2 regions of the Arthrobacter sp. D1-17 genome follow, and region 1 is predicted to be linked to the other one. Evidence: riboswitches for the same ligand, from Rfam matches in the RefSeq annotation. Region 1 holds a riboswitch; the other holds the start of a gene.
The links. Region 1 has a riboswitch for glycine ahead of gcvP (aminomethyl-transferring glycine dehydrogenase). Riboswitches for the same ligand answer to the same signal wherever they lie in the genome.
Positions count from the first base shown of each region.

Region 1 (9,791 bases):
GCCGGCCTCCAGACGGAGGGAATCGCGGCAGGCCAGGCCGGCCGGAATGAGCCCGTGCACAGCGCCCGCGTCCAGCAGCGCTTCCCACAATCCGGATGCGTCAGCGTTGGGAACGTAGATTTCGAAGCCGTCCTCTCCCGTGTAGCCGGTGCGGGCCAGCAACAGGGTGTGGACGGTGCTGTTGACGGATATTCCTACCTCCACGGCAGCGTAATACTTCAGCCCGGTGACGAGCTCGTGCTGTTCGGCCGGGACCAGTCCCAGCAGGATGGCCTCGGCGTTGGGTCCCTGGACCGCGATGAGCGAGGTTTCGGCGGAGACGTCGTCCACGACGACGTCGAATCCTGCCGCGCGCTCGACGAGGGCGGCGGCGACGGTGGCAGCGTTGCCCGCGTTCGGCACCACCAGATACTTGTCGTCGCTCCGGCGGTACGAGATGAGGTCATCGATGATGCCGCCGTCCTCGTTGCAGATCAGCGAGTACTTGGCCTTGCCGACAGCAATGGAAGAGAGCTTTCCCGCGAGGGCGTAGTCCAGGAAGGCTCCGGCGTCCGGCCCGGTGACCCAGACTTCGCCCATGTGGGAGAGGTCGAAGATGCCGGCGGCGTTGCGGACGGCGTGGTGCTCGGCCAGCTCGGAGGTGTATTTGAGCGGCATCTGCCAGCCGCCGAAGTCGGTGAAGGAGGCGCCGGCCGCTTTATGCGCGTCATAGAGCGCGGTGTAGTTCTCAGTCATTGTGAAGTCCTTAGCTCTCAAATTCGGAAAGCGGCGGGCAGGAACAGACCAGGTTCCGGTCCCCGGCTGCGCCGTCGATGCGGCCCACGGGCGCGAAGTACTTGTCCTGCTTGAGGGAGTGCACGGGGAACACGGCCTGCTCGCGGGGGTAGTCACGGTTCCAGTCGGAGCTGATGACCGCGGCCGCGGTGTGCGGGGCGTTACGCAGCGGGCTGTTCTCCACAGTGAAGTCACCGTTGGCGACCTGGTCGATCTCGCGGCGGATGGAAACCATGGCCTCGATGAACCGGTCGATCTCGGCCAGGTCCTCGGACTCGGTCGGCTCCACCATCAGGGTCCCGGCCACCGGGAACGCCAGGGTGGGGGCGTGGAAGCCGTAGTCGATCAGGCGCTTGGCCACGTCCTCGGCCGTGACACCGGTCCGGGCCGTGAGTTCGCGCAGGTCCAGGATGCACTCGTGCGCCACCAGGCCGCCCTCACCGGTGTACAGCACCGGGAAGTGCTCATCCAGGCGCGCAGCGACGTAGTTCGCCGCGAGCAGCGCCGACTTCGTGGCCTCGGTCAGCCCGTCCCCGCCCATCAGCTTCACGTACGCCCAGGAGATCGGCAGCACCCCGGCGGAGCCGAAGCGCGAGGCCGAGATCGGCACGTCATCACCCTCACTCCAGGACGCCGCGTTGCCGGGCATGAACGGTGCCAGGTGCGCCTTGGCCGCGACCGGGCCGACGCCGGGCCCGCCACCGCCGTGCGGGATGCAGAAGGTCTTGTGCAGGTTCAGGTGCGACACGTCCCCGCCGAACTTGCCCGGCTGGGCCAGCCCCACCAGGGCGTTAAGGTTCGCGCCGTCAACGTAGACCTGCCCGCCCGCGGCGTGCACCGCGTCGCAGACCTCACGGACGTCCCCGTCGTACACCCCGTGGGTGGAGGGGTAGGTGATCATGATGCACGACAGCGCGTCCTTGTGCGCCTCGATCTTCGCGTACAGGTCCGCGTGGTCAATGGTGCCGTCCGCCGCGGTGGCCACCACCACGACCTTCATGCCCGCCAGCACCGCCGAGGCAGCGTTCGTGCCGTGCGCCGAGGCCGGAATCAGGCAAATGTTCCGCTGTCCCTCGCCACGGGACCGGTGGTAACCGCGGATCGCCAGCAGACCCGCCAGCTCACCCTGGGACCCGGCATTGGGCTGGATCGAGACCTGGTCATAGCCGGTGATCTCGGTCAGCTGCGCCTCCAGATCAGCGATCAGCTCACGCCAGCCCGCCGTCTGGGAATCCGGCGCGAACGGGTGAATCGAGGCGAACTCCGGCCAGGAAATGGCCTCCATCTCGGCCGTCGCATTCAGCTTCATCGTGCAGGACCCCAACGGAATCATCGTGCGGTCCAGCGCCAGGTCACGGTCCGACAACCGCCGGATATAACGCAGCAGCTGCGTCTCGGACCGGTGCGTATTGAACACCGGATGCTCCAGGTAACCGGAGGTGCGCAGGACGGACTTGGGCAGGTCAAAGCCTGCTGCGTCACGCACGGGCCCGGCGCCGAAGGCGACGGCAACAGCGGACAGGGTTGCCGGCGTCGTGGTCTCATCAACGGAGACGCCCACGGTGTCCTCGTCAACGAAGCGCAGATTGATGCCGAGGGCTTCCGCGGCGGTGATGACCCTGCGGGCCTTGCCCGGGACGCGCACGGTGAGGGTATCGAAAAAGGACTCGCTGACCAGTTCGCGGCCTGCCGTTTTCAGGGCGGCGGCCAGGACGCGCGTGTTGTTGTGGACCGTCTCAGCGATCGCCTTGAGGCCGTCAGGGCCGTGGTAGACGGCGTAAAAGGAGGACACGATGGCCAGCAGCGCCTGCGCGGTGCAGATGTTGGACGTCGCCTTTTCACGGCGGATGTGCTGCTCCCGGGTCTGCAGCGCCAGCCGGTAAGCGGTGGCACCGGCGTTGTCCTTGGAGACGCCGACGATGCGGCCGGGGAGCGTGCGCTCCATGCCGGTGCGCACGGCCATGTAGGCGGCGTGGGGTCCGCCGAAGAACAGCGGCACACCCAGCCGCTGCGCGGACCCGACGGCGATATCCGCGCCCTGCTCGCCGGGAGGCGTGATCAGGGTCAGGGCCAGCAGGTCAGCTGAGACCGTGACCAGGGCACCACGTTCCTTGGCGGCGGCAATCACGGGGGACTGGTCCCAGACCCGGCCGGAGACTCCGGGCTGCTGCAGGACGACGCCGTTGATGTCACCGTCAGGCAGTCCGTAGGACAAATCCGCGACCTCGACCTCGAAGCCCAGCGCCTCGGCGCGACCCTTGACGATGGCGATGGTCTGCGGCAGGCAGTCAGCGTCCAGGACGGTCTTGCCCTCGCGGGCTTGCTTGTTCTTGTTGGCCCGGCGCATCAGCAGCACCGCCTCGGCCACCGCCGTTGCTTCATCCAGCAGCGAGGCATTGGCGATTGGCAGGCCAACGAGGTCCTGGACCATGGTCTGGAAGTTCAGCAGCGCCTCAAGGCGGCCCTGGGAGATCTCCGGCTGGTACGGGGTGTAGGCCGTGTACCACGCAGGGGACTCCAGGATGTTGCGGCGGATCACCGGAGGCGTCACGGTGTCGTAGTAGCCCTGACCGATCATCTGAACCGCGGTCTTGTTCTTCGCGGCCAGCCTGCGGAGCTCGGCGAGGACCTCGACTTCGCTGAGCGCGGCGGTGAGTTGCAGGGCGTTCTCTTGGCGGATGGAGGCCGGGACGGCCGTTTCAACGAGGCCATCGACCGAGTCGTAACCGATGCTCTTGAGCATGATGTCAACGTCGGCCTGGCGCCGGGCACCGATGTGCCGGTCGGCAAAAGTTGACGGAAGCGATTGAATCGTCATGAGGAACTCCAGGTCTGGCCGGCCCTGAGGGGCGCGGCGTCGGTTGGGTTCCTCCCCGCTCTGTATTGGACCTGAGAGATTCCGCGGAGATGGTCTTCCGCTTGCACCGTCGGTGAGCCAGGACGTCGCCTGACTGCTTTCCAGAGTTGCCTCGCCGCAGCGGTACATGGGCCTGAGAGATTCCTGGGGAGGATTTGCTCCTACGGCGCCTGCCCGGTGAATGACTGGGAGGACTCTCCCGCCACGGCTCGAAAGGCTATAAAAATGTGGTGATTCGGCTCACAACTTACCGGAGATTTTCTCGGAGGCCAAATCGAGGCCGTAGACGGCTCTTGAAGCATTCGATTCGAACCGGCCAGGACACCTGCACACAGGTCTCGCTTTGACACCTGCCCGTGACCAAGACCACACTGAACCCACTCTCCCGCAGGCTCCTGACCTCAGGGAGCTACTCTTCCGAGTCCCTTATCTCCAAGCTCTCCGCCGCGCGTCCGCCTCCTGCAGGCATTGACCTTTACAGCTTCGACAACCTCGAACAGCGATGGTGGGGACATATCCGGCCGCCGTTTCCCAGCTCAGAGGCGTGTCGTCTTGAGCGCCGTCGACCAGGAGATGAGCTGCTCCAGGAGCGGCTCCAAAGCTTCTTCGGCGCTTTCACTCGGGGTGAAGGTGGTGAAATTCTCGAATTCGGTGGTGAAGGGCAACGCCACCTGAGCGCGCACTCCGGCCATTTGTAGTTCGGCAGTGATCAGCCGGAGGTTCTCGACAGCACGCACCCCGCCGGCGCTGCCGTAACTGACAAACCCCGCAGCCTTGTTGTTCCATTCCGCGTAGAGGTAATCCAAAGCATTTTTCAAAGCACCGGGAACGGAGTGGTTATATTCGGCCGTCACGAAGATAAAACCGTCGAACCTTGAGACGGCCCCGGCCCAGACTTTCGTATGCGGTTGCGTGTAATTCCCCATAGAAGGCGGCATTGGTTCATCCAGCAGCGGAAGGTCATAATCTGCGAGGTCGAGCATTTCGAACTCTGCACCGCCCCGGGCAGAAGCCCTTGAAAGCACCCAGTCGGCAACTTGTTTGCTGCGGCGCTGGGGCCGTGTGCTGCCGACGACCACTGCTATTTTCACCATGAGTACGGTTCCCTTCCGGCCTTGGCTTTCGGTTCACGCGTTGTGAGGCAACGATAAGCACCGGTGCCAGTGGACTTCCATCTCACTCCGGAATTTCCAGCCGGAAGCCGCAGGTGCAGTCCAGCATCTGAACGGGGAGCAAGACGCTGCGCAGCCGGCCGGGAAAAGGGCCGTTGCTGAACCAGTAATGCAGCACCTCGAGCTCGTGGCCGGTTATCTCCATGGGGCAGCCGCAGTGGATGTACTCCTCACCGAAAATGAGTACGTCCGGGGTCCAGAGCACTTGCCGCAAAGCTGCCGTGACGTCGCCCATGTACGCGGTATGTTCATGAAAGTGCAGGCAGTCCATGCAGGTGTAGGCGACCGTGACCAAGTCGCCGTCACCGGCTGCCAATGCCGTTATTGCCCGGATGGCCAGGTTGTGCTCGGTGCCGCATTCTTCGCAGCGGAGGCGGTGCGGCTTGGGCGGCCGCGGGTCCCCTGGCCTGTGTCCATTGGATATGAAGGACATGCTAGGCCGCGCGAACAGGGCTGGACACTGACCTGCGGTTGTGGATCCGCTGGTCATCTGTGGAATGTGTGGCGCCGGTGCCCGCTGTTCTGACTGCCGATGCTTTTTGGATAAGCTGCTTCTGCGTTGAGGCCATGGGTGGCGCTTTCCGCGGGGTGCTTCCTGGCCGCCGTTCTGCTGCAGCGGTTTTCGTTCCGGCCATGCAGTCGGCCTGAGGACTTTCTAGACTCCATTAAAGGAGAAATTTAACTCTACGACTGGCACCACCAGGTGTACAGGCGGCACTGTCGCCCAGCCCCGCACACAGCCATCCGCTTCCCCGGTCCGTGAGCTACATCGCCGGGCGCGGTGCCTAAACCTGCCCGCCACGAGCATCGCGGCAACGGGCATCCGAGCCGAGCACCAGCACCGCCCTGGCGCCCAGCAGTGACCGCGGCCGACTTGGGCTGCCTGGCGGAGGCCAGCACCAGGTCGGTGCCCGATGGAGGTGGGAGCATCGTAAAGCAGTAGGAACAGGCTAGGGGCGGACCCGGGCCTGCAACATTTAAGGGCACCTCTTCCCAGCAACGGCGCAATCATGCATTCTGGACACGGACGCGGTTCCGACAAAGAAGTCGGGGGAGGGGCCGCGGTCCGTTGATGACCGGTCTCGCCATAGTTGGGGAATGGCGTGGCCGCCCGGGCCGTTTCCCGTCCAGCAGCAGGAAATGGGGATCCAGCCGTTATGCACAGTACCCTCGTCGGTCATCGTGACCTTCCATCGCAATCGGCCAGGGTGTGACGTCCGTGGACCGCAACGTTATCCAGCACCGGCTTAAGATCCACGTTCACATCGATGAGCGCCTGCAGACCGCCAGCATCGAGGTGCGCGGTACGCTGACGGTGGCCAACCTGCGCGCACTGTACGTCATCGCGCGCAGGACCAGTGCCTTGCTGCCCGGCCGGGAAATCGTCATTGACCTCACCCATGCGAGGGCTGCAACCGAAGCCGTCAACGTTCTTCACGACCCCGTCCAGCTCAACAATCTCGCCGTCTCGTCCGGCAACAAGGGGCTGCTGTGCCCGCTGCGGATCCTGGATCCGCCGCACCCGCATGGCAGCAATACCAATGGCGGCCATGCACCCGCAGCCCTGGACCACACCCGCAAGAGCTATCCGCTCAAAGGAGAGCCCCTGCGAACCCAGCCTGTAAAGGGCGAGCAGACCAAGAGGCGGCGCACCGGGGCCCCGCCAGCCAACCCGGTCGGCACTGGGCGTGCCGACGCATCGAAAGGCCAATCATGAAACTCACCGTCCATACGTTCGTGACCCTCGACGGCGTCATGCAGGGTCCCGGCGGCAGGGAGGAGGACACCAGCGGCGGGTTCGAATTCGGCGGTTGGCTGGTCCCGTACGTGGATGACGATTTTGGCCGCCTCGTCGACGGCTGGTTCGCTGCGGCCGACGCAATCCTGCTTGGCCGCACGACGTACCAGATGTTTCAGCCCTACTGGGAGCAGGTCACCGACCCGGACGACGCCGTGGCCGCCGCCCTGAACTCACTGCCTAAGTACGTGGTCTCAAACACCATCAGCAACCCGACGTGGAGCAACACCAGCGTCCTCTCCGGCAACTTCCTCGAGGCGATTGATGACCTCAAGTCCGGGCCGGGCCGGGAGCTGCAAGTGCATGGCAGCCACCGCCTTGCCCGGGCGCTGCATGACGCAGGGCTCGTGGACGAATACCGGATCCTTGTCTTTCCCTTGGTGCTGGGTCAAGGGAAACGGCTCTTCGACGGCGGCGCCATGCCCTCCGCTTACACCCTGGCCGGGCACAAAGCCACATCGGCCGGCGCCGTCCACCTCACCTTGGTTCCTGCGGCTTTCGGAGCCGCCGAGCTGGAAGTGGGGGAATTCGAAGTGCGGGAGGGGCGGGAGCAGATCAAGGAATAGGCCTGGCGGCGGACCTCCCGTCGGTTCAGGACAGGTTACCTAACTCCTGCGAAGCCGTTCCATTTCCCGCCGGTCCTTCTTGGTGGGCCGGCCGGCACCGCGGTCCCGCAGCGGCAGGCCGAGCTCGGCAGGGACCGGGCGCGGAGGTGTGTGGTCGGTGAAGCAGTGTGAAGCGGCCTCGGCGCCCACTCTCTTGGCGATCAGCCGGCGCACTTCGAGGATCCGCTCGTAGCCCGGCTGCCGTACACGGACCGTGTCTCCAGGCACGACGGACTGGGAGGCCTTGGCCGGGTTGCCGTTCAGCCGGACATGCCCTGCCCGGCAGGCGGCGGTAGCCGCAGACCGGGTTTTGTAGGCACGGATTGCCCACAGCCAGGCATCTATCCGGACGGTTGCTGGGGCTGAAGGAAGACTGCTCATGCTTCTGCCGAGTATATTCCCACCGCCGGGGTCGGTGGCGCCGATAATAGCGCCCTTACGGAACGCCCCGCAGGCAGGAGCGGGACGTTCCATGTCGGCAAGGCCGGATTGCTCAGGGGCTAGGAATCCGAGATGGCGGAACTGACCGCCGTCGGGCTGTCGTATTCCTTGTCTGGAAGGTTCTCAAGGGCGCTGATCACATTGCCGTCGGCGCCGGATTCCTGAGCACGTTCGACGAGCGTGTCGCGGGTGGCCGGGTAATCGATGCCGCCGAGGAATTTCTGGATCTGGATCGGGTTGGGGGTCTCGCTCATGTCAGTTCCTTTCCTTAATGATGGGTTAGGCCGTTTTCATGCGGGGTATCGGAGAGGACTACTTCGAAGGCCTCCACCCGGCGGTCCTGAACCGTGGTCGGAGACTCGAGGTGCACTGCACCTGCAGGAAGGATTCCGGCGCCGCCAAAGGATTCCATGACCCGCCACTGGGCCACTACGTCCTCGCCGCAGTGCTCGGGCGGCAGCTGCTCCCAGAAGCGGAAGCCGCCGGTTTCCTCCAGCGCCTGGCGCCGGAACATCGTGCAGCCGCCCAGCCACGCAATCTTGTAGGGCAGCCACCGCCCGGGCTCCAGGTGCAGGTCAGCACTCACATGGGTCAAGTTGGCTGCACTGTGCAGGGGCCACCGCTGGAAGGCGGGCTCATCCGGCCGGATCCGTTCCGGCCTGACCGTCCCCTCCCAGGGCTCAAATACCTCGGTCTGCTGAGGCCTGCGGTCGGAAAGGTAGGAGAGGCCCTGGGGTGCCATCCCCACGAAGCCGCAGCCGAGCTGGTCCAGGGCCTCGCTCATCCTGGCCAGAGCACCGGGCTCCAGCCACACGTCGTCGTCCAAGAAGAGCACTTTGTCCGCGCGGGCATGGTCAAGGAGGAACTGGCGCTGTTCTGCCATGCCCCGCCGCGGCAGATGCTGGAGCAGTTCGACTTCCGTGCCCTGCGCCCTGAGCAGCCGGACCATGGCCGGGACCGGCGCCAGGTCCCAGGCGGGCGATCCGTCTGACTGGTCGCTGACAACGACGCGGAATGCCGGGCTGTCCTGCGCTGCGAGGCCAGCGAGCGTGACGGCGAGTTCGGCCGTCCTGTTGCAGGTAGGGATGAGGACGTCAATGGCGGAATCCTCGGACGCTGGTCCTGTTGCCCATTGGGCAGATGTGCGGCGATTCACGGTTCACCACCTTCCGGGATATCAGGTTGTCCGGGCCGTGCACAGCTTCCCGTACCCACCTGGGCGAAGGGCTAAACGGACGACTGACGGTCCAGGCGGTCCAGACTGGATGGAGGCCTACGCCACCAGGACGGCTGCTGCAGTGTCCATGTGTTCGCGGATGGTTTTGCGGGCAAGGGACGCGTCGCCCGTTTCGATGGCGGCCACAATGTCGTGATGGCGGGCCACGCTCATGTTCTTGACGCCCTTTTCCAGCCCGGCGAACATGATCGACATCCGGATGGACCCCTCCAGCGACTCCCACGAGTGGAGCAGCGTCTCATTGCCGGTGAGCCGGCACATGGTGCGATGGAATTCGAGGTCGGATTCCACACGCTCCTCGAGGCTGCCGTGGGTGGCCTCTTCCATCGCCTGGATGGCCGACCGGAGCGAATCGATGACGCGCTGGCGGTCAGGAAGCTCGCAGAGGGTACGGGCGGCCAGGGATTCCAGCGCAGCCCGGACTGAGTAGATGTCGCGGATTTCCTTGGCGTCCAGGTGCCGGACCGACAGCCGCCCGCGGGGACCTGGGGACACAAGGCCTTCCTGCTCGAGCTGGCGCAGGGCCTCGCGAAGGGTTCCGCGACTGATCTGCAGCATCTCGGAAAGTTCGGTCTCCACCAAATGGCGGCCGGGCTCCAAGGCGCCGCTGGTGATGGCGGCGCGCAGTGCGGCCAGGGCCTGCTCGCGAAGGCTCTTCTTTTGCAGTCCCAGGAGGGACGCTGTCGTCGCGGCCATCGGATGATCTCCCAAACTCAAAGGTCGACTGTTTACAGTCTCGATGTTAACAATGATGCCACGGCAGAGGTGCGGGCTGCAGGTGCCGCCCGCACCCTCTGCAGCTGCTCAGCTGAGTTCGGCGAGGACCTTGGCCACGATCCGTTGGACGGTGAGGCCGTAGCGTTCGTGGAGGGTGGGCAGGGCGCCGGCGTCCAGGAACTGGTCCGGC
Region 1 is NZ_CP096382.1:188,535-198,325, forward strand. It holds gene gcvT (glycine cleavage system aminomethyltransferase GcvT) at 1-735, opposite strand, end outside; gene gcvP (aminomethyl-transferring glycine dehydrogenase) at 746-3,592, opposite strand; glycine riboswitch at 3,643-3,742, opposite strand; glycine riboswitch at 3,743-3,843, opposite strand; gene M1E01_RS00900 (NADPH-dependent FMN reductase) at 4,168-4,710, opposite strand; gene M1E01_RS00905 (hypothetical protein) at 4,808-5,236, opposite strand; gene M1E01_RS00910 (hypothetical protein) at 6,023-6,520, shown strand; gene M1E01_RS00915 (dihydrofolate reductase family protein) at 6,517-7,167, shown strand; gene M1E01_RS00920 (RNA-binding S4 domain-containing protein) at 7,207-7,587, opposite strand; gene M1E01_RS00925 (DUF2795 domain-containing protein) at 7,707-7,901, opposite strand; gene M1E01_RS00930 (glycosyltransferase family 2 protein) at 7,916-8,803, opposite strand; gene M1E01_RS00935 (GntR family transcriptional regulator) at 8,921-9,580, opposite strand; gene M1E01_RS00940 (transketolase family protein) at 9,689-9,791, opposite strand, start outside.

Region 2 (9,791 bases), 900 kb from region 1:
ATTGGGCACGACGAGGAACCTGTCGGCGGTTCCGGTCTCCGCGGTCCCAGCACCGGCAGCACCAGCACCGGCAGGGCGCCGGTACACGATGAGGTCATCGATGATGCCGCCGTCCTGGTTGCAGATCAGCGAGTACTTGGCCTTGCCGACGGCCATGGCGGAGATCTTTCCCGCGAGGGCGTAGTCCAGGAAGGCTCCGGCGTCCGGCCCGGTGACCCAGACTTCGCCCATGTGGGAGAGGTCGAAGATGCCGGCGGCGTTGCGGACGGCGTGGTGCTCGGCCAGCTCGGAGGTGTATTTGAGCGGCATCTGCCAGCCGCCGAAGTCGGTGAAGGAGGCGCCGAGTTTCTTGTGCTCTTCGTACAGGGCCGTGTACTTCTCAGTCATGGGGGGTGATCCTTAGTTCTCAAATTCGGAAAGCGGCGGGCAGGAACAGACCAGGTTCCGGTCCCCGGCTGCGCCGTCGATGCGGCCCACGGGCGCGAAGTACTTGTCCTGCTTGAGGGAGTGCACGGGGAACACGGCCTGCTCGCGGGGGTAGTCACGGTTCCAGTCGGAGCTGATGACCGCGGCCGCGGTGTGCGGGGCGTTACGCAGCGGGCTGTTCTCCACAGTGAAGTCACCGTTGGCGACCTGGTCGATCTCGCGGCGGATGGAAACCATGGCCTCGATGAACCGGTCGATCTCGGCCAGGTCCTCGGACTCGGTCGGCTCCACCATCAGGGTCCCGGCCACCGGGAACGCCAGGGTGGGGGCGTGGAAGCCGTAGTCGATCAGGCGCTTGGCCACGTCCTCGGCCGTGACACCGGTCCGGGCCGTGAGTTCGCGCAGGTCCAGGATGCACTCGTGCGCCACCAGGCCGCCCTCACCGGTGTACAGCACCGGGAAGTGCTCATCCAGGCGCGCAGCGACGTAGTTCGCCGCGAGCAGCGCCGACTTCGTGGCCTCGGTCAGCCCGTCCCCGCCCATCAGCTTCACGTACGCCCAGGAGATCGGCAGCACCCCGGCGGAGCCGAAGCGCGAGGCCGAGATCGGCACGTCATCACCCTCACTCCAGGACGCCGCGTTGCCGGGCATGAACGGTGCCAGGTGCGCCTTGGCCGCGACCGGGCCGACGCCGGGCCCGCCGCCGCCGTGCGGGATGCAGAAGGTCTTGTGCAGGTTCAGGTGCGACACGTCCCCGCCGAACTTGCCCGGCTGGGCCAGCCCCACCAGGGCGTTAAGGTTCGCGCCGTCAACGTAGACCTGCCCGCCCGCGGCGTGCACCGCGTCGCAGACCTCACGGACGTCCCCGTCGTACACCCCGTGGGTGGAGGGGTAGGTGATCATGATGCACGACAGCACGTCCTTGTGCGCCTCGATCTTCGCGTACAGGTCCGCGTGGTCAATGGTGCCGTCCGCCGCGGTGGCCACCACCACGACCTTCATGCCCGCCAGCACCGCCGAGGCAGCGTTCGTGCCGTGCGCCGAGGCCGGAATCAGGCAAATGTTCCGCTGGCCCTCGCCACGGGACCGGTGGTAACCGCGGATCGCCAGCAGACCCGCCAGCTCACCTTGGGACCCGGCATTGGGCTGGATCGAGACCTGGTCATAGCCGGTGATCTCGGTCAGCTGCGCCTCCAGATCAGCGATCAGCTCACGCCAGCCCGCCGTTTGGGAATCCGGCGCGAACGGGTGGATCGAGGCGAACTCCGGCCAGGAAATGGCCTCCATCTCGGCCGTCGCATTCAGCTTCATCGTGCAGGACCCCAACGGAATCATCGTGCGGTCCAGCGCCAGGTCACGGTCCGACAACCGCCGGATATAACGCAGCAGCTGCGTCTCGGACCGGTGCGTATTGAACACCGGATGCTCCAGGTAACCGGAGGTGCGTTCGACGGCGGGGTCAAGAGCGAAACTGCCCGGGGCTCCCACTGCCGTGGCGCCGAAGGCGGCGAGTACGTCCGCCACGATGGCCGGTGTGGTTGTTTCATCCGTGGAGATGCCGACGGTGTCGGCGTCGATCACGCGGAGGTTGATCCCCTTTTCTTCTGCTGCGGCGATGATGCCGGCCGCCTTGCCCGGAACGGAAACGGTCACGGTGTCGAAGAAACTGTTGTGCAGGACTTCCAAGCCGGCTGCCTTGAGCGATGCCGCGAGAACCTTGGCGTGGCTGTGCGCGGTCTCGGCGATCGCCTTCAGCCCCTCCGGTCCGTGGTAGACCGCGTACATCGACGCGACGATAGCCAACAGCGCCTGCGCGGTGCAGATGTTGGAGGTCGCCTTTTCACGGCGGATGTGCTGCTCCCGGGTCTGCAGCGCGAGGCGGTACGCGGGCACTCCGGCAGAGTCTTTGGAGACACCCACCAGGCGGCCGGGCAGGGAGCGCTCAAGGCCCTTTTGCACTGCCATATAGGCGGCGTGGGGTCCGCCGTAGAACAGCGGCACACCCAGCCGCTGCGCGGACCCGACGGCGATATCCGCGCCCTGCTCGCCGGGAGGCGTGATCAGGGTCAGGGCCAGCAGGTCAGCTGAGACCGTGACCAGGGCACCACGTTCCTTGGCGGCGGCAATCACGGGGGACTGGTCCCAGACCCGGCCGGAGACTCCGGGCTGCTGCAGGACGACGCCGTTGATGTCACCGTCAGGCAGTCCGTAGGACAAATCCGCGACCTCGACCTCGAAGCCCAGCGCCTCGGCGCGACCCTTGACGATGGCGATGGTCTGCGGCAGGCAGTCAGCGTCCAGGACGGTCTTGCCCTCGCGGGCTTGCTTGTTCTTGTTGGCCCGGCGCATCAGCAGCACCGCCTCGGCCACCGCCGTTGCTTCATCCAGCAGCGAGGCATTGGCGATTGGCAGGCCAACGAGGTCCTGGACCATGGTCTGGAAGTTCAGCAGCGCCTCAAGGCGGCCCTGGGAAATTTCCGGCTGGTACGGGGTGTAGGCCGTGTACCACGCAGGGGATTCCAGGATGTTGCGGCGGATCACCGGAGGCGTCACGGTGTCGTAGTAGCCCTGGCCGATCATCTGTACAGCCGTCTTGTTCTTCGCGGCCAGCCTGCGGAGCTCGGCGAGCGCTTCAACCTCGCTCAGCGCCGGAGACAGTTCCAGCGCAACATCCTGCCGGATGTCCTTGGGAACGGCGGTGTCAACCAGGGCATCAACGGTGTCGAAGCCCACAGCCTTGAGCATGGCGGCAACATGGGCTTCGCGGCGGGCTCCGATGTGCCGGTCGACGAAGGTGGCGGAGGCTGAATGTACGGTCAAAGGAACTCCATAACTAAGGCGGCGCGGGTACGCCACAGTGATTCGGGTTCCTCCCCGCTCTGTATTGGACCTGAGAGTTTCCGCGGCGCGCATCGTGCGCGGCGCCGCTTGCACCGTCGGTGAGCACAGCGTGTCCTGAGTTGTCGGGTGATCCCGGGCCTTACGGCCGACAGCCTGCTACTTTCCAGAGTTGCCTCGCCGCGGCGGTACATGGGCCTGTGAGATTCCTGGGGAGGGTTTGCTCCTACGGCGCCTGCTTGTACCTACTTGCAGGACTCTCCCGCCGCAGATCAAAGGCGTATTCAGTTAGCCGTGGCATCAGCCACACCGGCCATTCTCCTACGTCCCGAACCCGTCCGCAAACTGCAGCAGCGGCGTCCGGGCCCGCGGCCGGCCGACGCCGCGCAATCATCGGGTTCCCCGCGGGAAAGCGCTCTTCAGCCCCGGAGCCGCGCCAGCGCGGAGAGCAGGCTTTCGCCGTCGGCAGCCGTTTCTGCGGCGGTCGCGGCGGGCCCGATGGAGAGCATTGCATTGAAGTACACGCCGTCACCCATATACAGGACCGCCTAGGCGAGGTCGGGTCCCACGTCCTTGGCAATCTCGTCCAGCCACCGCTGCTGGATGCGGGCGAACCGGCGCCGGGTTTCCTCGTGGGCCACTTCCGCCAGTCGCGTGGAGGCGACGATGGCAGGGTCCAGTGGGTGTCCGCCCAGACGGAGGACCTGATGAAGTAGGCGGCCGCCCCTTCGGGCGCGGTGGACATGGCCTGCGCATCGGCTTCGGCGTACTCGTCCAGGCGATCCAAAAGGACGCCGATCAGCGCTTCCTTGTTCGGGAAATGGTAGAGCAGCCCTCCTTTGGAACACCCGCGCGGGCCTCTACGGAATCAAGGAACTTGCCACCGCAGGCCTCGGGGGCGCCGGTTGCCGTCATCGCCTTTGGCGCATTCATGGGCTGGGCATTTGTCCGGCGGCAGAAGCGCCTGGCGTCGCCCCTCCTGGACCTATCGCTTTTCAGCAACCCCGACTTCAGCACGGCCATCACGGCCAATGTCCTGGCGCTGTTCTCCTACAACGGCTTCATCCTGTTCCTGGCGCAGCACCTGCAGCTGCAGCTGCTGGAGGGCATGTCCCCTTCGGCATCTGGAATGGCCATGCTTCCCGCCCTTGCCGCGATGGTGATGGCCGGGCTGCTCGTGGTGCCGCTGGTGAAAAAGCTGCGCCCCGGGTTTGTTGTGGCCGGAGGCCTGTTCCTCAGCGCTGCGGGCTACAGGCTCGTCGCCCTAGACGACCATTCATCAGGGCCGGGGCTACTGCTGGGCGCACTGCTCCTGCTGGCCGTCGGCGTGGGCGGGGCGGAGACAATTTCCAACGACCTGATCCTTGGGGGCAGTTCCGCCAGCCAGGTCAGGGGCAGCCGCGGCGATTTCGGAAACAGGCTATGAGGTGGGTCCCTGCTCGGGACAGCCGTGCTGGGATCCATCCTCACGGCCTCGTATCAGCAGCATCTGGCGCTGCCACCTGCGGTCGTGGGCACTTCCCCCGAGACGGCGCCGGCCGAAGCGCTGGCCGGCGCAGGCGAAACACTCGCGGGCGCGGTGGAACTGGCCGGGATGCTGCCGGCCCCGGCTTCCGAGGCTCTCGCAGAGGCTGCCCGCACGGCTTTCGACTCGGGCGTCCACATCATGCTGCCATCGCGCTGGTACTGATGGCAGCAGCGGCCGTCCTGTCCGCCGTCGGGCGGTGCCGACCCAAAAGAGGGCCTGCACAAAAGGGGCCTGCACAAAGGTGTCCGGCACAAAAACAGCCCCGGAGCTCGTTCCGGGGCTGTTTTGCCTTTGCGGCCGGGCCGCAGCACGCGAAGTTACTTGCCGTCAGGCTGCGTGACGCTGGCGGTGGGCTTCATGTTCTCAGCACTCAGCATCCAGGCGAACTGCTCCAGCTTCTCGATGAAGGTGTGGAGCAAGTCAGCAGTGGTGGGGTCTTCCTCATCCACCTCGTCATGGACTTTGCGCATGGTGCCGACCGCGGCTTCCAAGGCGGCAACAATCCGCTCGGCCGCGTCCTGGGTGCTGATAAGGCCGTCCGGGAAGCGGGCAAGGTTGGTGGACTTGGCCACCGTCTCGCTGCGGCCGTCGGGCAGCGCATGGAGTGCGCGCATCCGCTCCGCGGTGTCGTCAGCGAAGGTCCTCGCGGCGTCCACAATCTCGTCCAACTGCAGGTGGAGGTCCCGGAAGTTGGTCCCCACGATATTCCAGTGTGCCTGCTTGCCCTGGAGGTGCAGCTCGATCAGGTCCGCGAGCACAGCCTGCATGTTGTTGGTCAGGGTCGGTGAAGCTTTCATTCGTCCTCCTCGATTGGTCCAGCAGTTCCGACGCTACCCCAGCCCCTAATCCGGGCGGCAGAACCAAGCCGCCGTTTCACCATCAGCTTACTTAGTACTTTCCGTCATAAATGATCGACATTCAAATAACCCTTGCCAGCACCGCAGGCACTGCGCATACTAAATGAACGTCATTCATTTAGTATGCGGCCGTCGCAATGGAGTGATTATCATGATCGAAATCACCCGCCTGGATGCCCTCGATTCCCCCGCCCGGACAGCGCCGTCCACGCGGCCCGCCCTGCGGATCGGAGTTGTCCAGCACCACTGGCACAGCAGCAACGCCGCTGTCCGCGCCGAACTGGACGATGGCATCGGTCGCGCTGCCCGCCTCGGCGCCAGTGTCGTCTTCCTTCCCGAACTGACGCTGTCCCGCTACCCTGCGGACCAGGTCCCGGACAACGACCTGTCCCTGGGCCGCACCCGTTCGCGACCCTCGGACGTGGCGGAGGATCTCCTCGGCGGTCCCACCTTCCGCTTCGCGGCTGAAGCCGCCCGCCGCCACGGCATCTGCGTCCACGCGTCGCTCTACCAGCAGGCAGAACACCCTGACGGCAGCGACGACGGCCTCGGCCTGAACACCTCCATCCTTGTCTCCCCCTCCACTGAGCTGCTGGCGCGCACGCACAAGCTGCACATCCCCGTCACTGCTGGCTACTACGAGGACAGGTTCTTCCGGCAGGGCCCGGCAGCCGAAGACGCCTATGCGGTCCACGCTCCGGCCGAGCTCGACGGCGCGCGCCTCGGCATGCCCACCTGCTGGGACGAGTGGTTCCCGGAACTGGCACGCCTTTACGCGCTGGGCGGCGCGGAGCTGCTGGTATATCCGACGGCGATTGGTTCAGAACCGCTGTTCCCGGACTTTGACACGCAGCCCCTGTGGCAGCAGGTTATCGTGGGCAACGGCATCGCCAACGGGCTGTTCATGGTGGTCCCCAACCGCTGGGGCCAGGAGGACGCCCTCAATTTCTACGGGTCCTCCTTCATCTCGGATCCTTACGGACGCATCCTGGTCCAGGCACCGCGTGACGAATCGGCCGTCCTCGTCGCGGACGTGGATCTGGACCAGCGCCGAGACTGGCTCACGCTCTTCCCATTCCTCACCACCCGCCGCCCGGACACCTACTCACGTCTCACTGAACCAGTGCGCCACGACGCCCCCTTCGGCGGAGTGCCGGCTCCGCTGGTTGAGCCCAATCGGCTGGCCGCGGCCAATGCCCTGGCGGAGGTGACGGCATGAGCACCTGGCGCATGCCGGCAGAAACGGCGCCCCAGGAGCGGCTCTGGATGGCGTTCCCCACCGGCGGCTACACTCTGGGCGGGACTGCAGAGGAGGCGCATGCCGCGCGTTCGGTGTGGTCCGCCGTCGCGAACGCTGCCGTTGAGTTCGAGCCGGTCACGGTGGTGGTGGCCCCCGACGACGCCGATACCGCAAAGGGGTATCTCGCACCCGCCGTCGAGGTACTGACGGCGGAGCTGAACGATGCCTGGATGCGGGACATCGGCCCGACGTTCGTGCTGGACGGCCGCGGCACGCTGGGTGCGGTGGACTGGGTCTTCAACGGCTGGGGTGCGCAGGAATGGGCCCGCTGGGACCAAGACGCCCGCATAGCGGCCGAAATCACGGGACGGGCAGGCGCAGACCATCTGGTGTCAGGACTGGTGAACGAGGGCGGCGGCATCCAGGTGGACGGCGAGGGCACCGTACTGGTCACCGAGACCGTCCAGCTCGATCCCGGGCGCAATCCCGGCCTGACCAAAGCCGAGATCGAAGCGGAGCTGGTCCGGACCCTCGGTGCCAGCCACGTGATCTGGCTGCCCCGCGGCTTGACGCGTGATTCAGAAAAATTCGGCACCCGGGGCCATGTGGACCTCGTTGCAGCCATCCCGTCCCCCGGCACGCTCCTGGTCCACGCGCAGCGAAACCCGGCGCACCCCGACTACGGCGTAAGCCAGGAACTCATCAGCTTTCTGTCCTCCACGCAGGATGCCGCCGGACGGGAATGGAACATCATCGAGGTGCCCGCCCCCGAGACGCTGACGGACGCCGAAGGGTTCGTGGACTACAGCTATATCAACCACGTTGTGGTGAACGGCGGAGTCCTTGCCTGCACGTTCTCCGACCCCAACGACGAGAAAGCCCTCCGCATTCTCGCCGATGCCTATCCCGGCCGCCGCGTGGTGGGCATTGACGCGCGTGACCTCTTCGCCCGCGGCGGCGGAATCCACTGCATCACCCAGCAGCAGCCCGCTGTCCCCTGGACCGGGCTGCCTCCCAGAGAGGGTACGTCATGAGCCAAGCCACCCGCCCAACCGCGTCGGCCGGAGCTACTGCCGGCACCGCCGGCCCCGCGCACGGCATTACCAGCAAGGGACTGAAGGGCGGGCAGCTGGGCCTCCTCGCCGTCGTTGTTCTCGGCATTTCGACGATTGCGCCGGCCTATACGCTTACCAGTGCCCTCGGTCCTACCGTTGCCGAGGCCGGGCTGCAGCTACCGGTCATTTTCCTCATCGGCTTCATCCCGATGATCCTCGTGTCCCTCGCCTACCGGGAGCTGAACACCGATTCGCCGGACAGCGGCACCACCTTCACGTGGGTGACCAAGGCCTTCGGGCCCTGGGTGGGGTGGATGGGCGGCTGGGGCCTGCTGGCCGCCAACATCACCGTGCTGTCCAACCTGGCGGCGGTGGCCGTGGACTTCTTCTATCTCTTCCTCGCGCAGCTGACGGGGACCCCGGAACTGGCCGACCTCGCCGCCAACAAGCTCCTCAACGTGGCCACCTGCTTCGTTTTCGTCGCGCTGGCCGTGTGGGTGAGTTACCGCGGGCTGCACAGCACAAAGATCGTGCAGTATGGACTCGTGGGGTTCCAGCTGCTGGTGCTGGCCCTGTTCGTGGGCCTCGCCTTTGCAAACTGGTCCTCGTCCGAAACCTCCATCCCCTTCAGCTGGGAGTGGTTCGACGTGACCAAGATCGAGACGTTCGGCCAGCTCGCGGCGGGCATCTCGCTGTCCATCTTCGTGTACTGGGGCTGGGATGTTTGCCTCACCGTGAACGAGGAAACCACCAACGGCAAGAAAACCGCCGGCCTCGCAGGCACCGTGACCGCCGTCGTCGTTCTTGGCATTTACCTCCTGATCACTATCGCCACCATGATGTTCGCCGGGGTTGGCACCGCGGGGATTGGCCTGAACAATGAGGAAAACCACGCCAATATCTTCACGGCGCTGGCGTCGCCCGTTATGGGCCCCTTAGCCATCCTCATGTCGCTGGCGGTCCTGTCCAGTTCGGCAGCCTCGCTTCAGTCAACGTTTACGTCGCCCTCACGCAGCCTGCTGGCGATGGCGCACTACGGCGCGCTGCCAAGGCCCTTCAGCCGCATGAGCGCGCAGTTCGCGACGCCGGGCTTCGCCATCATCGCCTCGGGGGTCCTCTCGGCGGGGTTCTACGCCGTGATGCACGTGGTAAGCGAGAACGTTCTCAACGACACCATCCTCGCCCTCGGCCTGATGATCTGCTTCTACTACGGCCTGACTGCTTTCGCCTGCGCCTGGTACTTCCGCAACACCGTGTTCAGCAGCGCCCGCAACTTCATGTTGCGGCTGGTCTGTCCCCTGCTGGGCGGGGCGGGCCTCCTGGTGGTCTTCCTCCAGACGGCCGCGGACAGCTGGGCCCCGGAATTCGGCAGCGGGTCCGAGGTCTTCGGTGTGGGCCTGGTGTTCGTGCTTGGCGTCGGCATCCTGGCGCTCGGGGCTGTGTTCATGCTGGTGATGTCGCGCCTGCGGCCTGGGTTCTTCCGTGGCGAGACAATACGTCAGGACACCCCGGCACTGGTGGTTCCCGACTAGGCGCTACTGCACCCATCGCCGCACGATGTACAGCATGACGCAGGCACAGCGGGGCCCCGCCTCCTCCTCGGGGCGGGGCACCGCTGCTTAACCGGCTTTATTTGCCGTCACCAGTGGTGGGCGACGTCAATCACGAGCCTGGATCCGTTGCCGGGACCGGCAAGGGTGAACACCTTGAAGGGCAGCCGGGCGCGGACGCCGAGGCCAAGAGTGGTGTGGCCCTCGAAGCTGCCCGCCCAGGCAACCTGCCGGAACGTCTGGTACTTGGAAACGTTGGTCACCTCGGAGCGGTTGGCCGGCACGAACGTGGCCTTG
Region 2 is NZ_CP096382.1:3,441,565-3,451,355, forward strand. It holds gene gcvT (glycine cleavage system aminomethyltransferase GcvT) at 1-387, opposite strand, end outside; gene gcvP (aminomethyl-transferring glycine dehydrogenase) at 400-3,246, opposite strand; glycine riboswitch at 3,296-3,440, opposite strand; glycine riboswitch at 3,441-3,539, opposite strand; partial or broken gene M1E01_RS15885 (TetR/AcrR family transcriptional regulator) at 3,684-4,114, opposite strand; partial or broken gene M1E01_RS15890 (MFS transporter) at 4,123-4,983, shown strand; gene M1E01_RS15895 (Dps family protein) at 5,110-5,589, opposite strand; gene M1E01_RS15900 (nitrilase-related carbon-nitrogen hydrolase) at 5,801-6,868, shown strand; gene M1E01_RS15905 (agmatine deiminase family protein) at 6,865-7,923, shown strand; gene M1E01_RS15910 (APC family permease) at 7,920-9,476, shown strand; gene M1E01_RS15915 (AMIN-like domain-containing (lipo)protein) at 9,584-9,791, opposite strand, start outside.
Region 2: linked by a shared signal. The riboswitch ahead of gcvP (aminomethyl-transferring glycine dehydrogenase) and the one ahead of gcvP (aminomethyl-transferring glycine dehydrogenase) in region 1 are both predicted to bind glycine.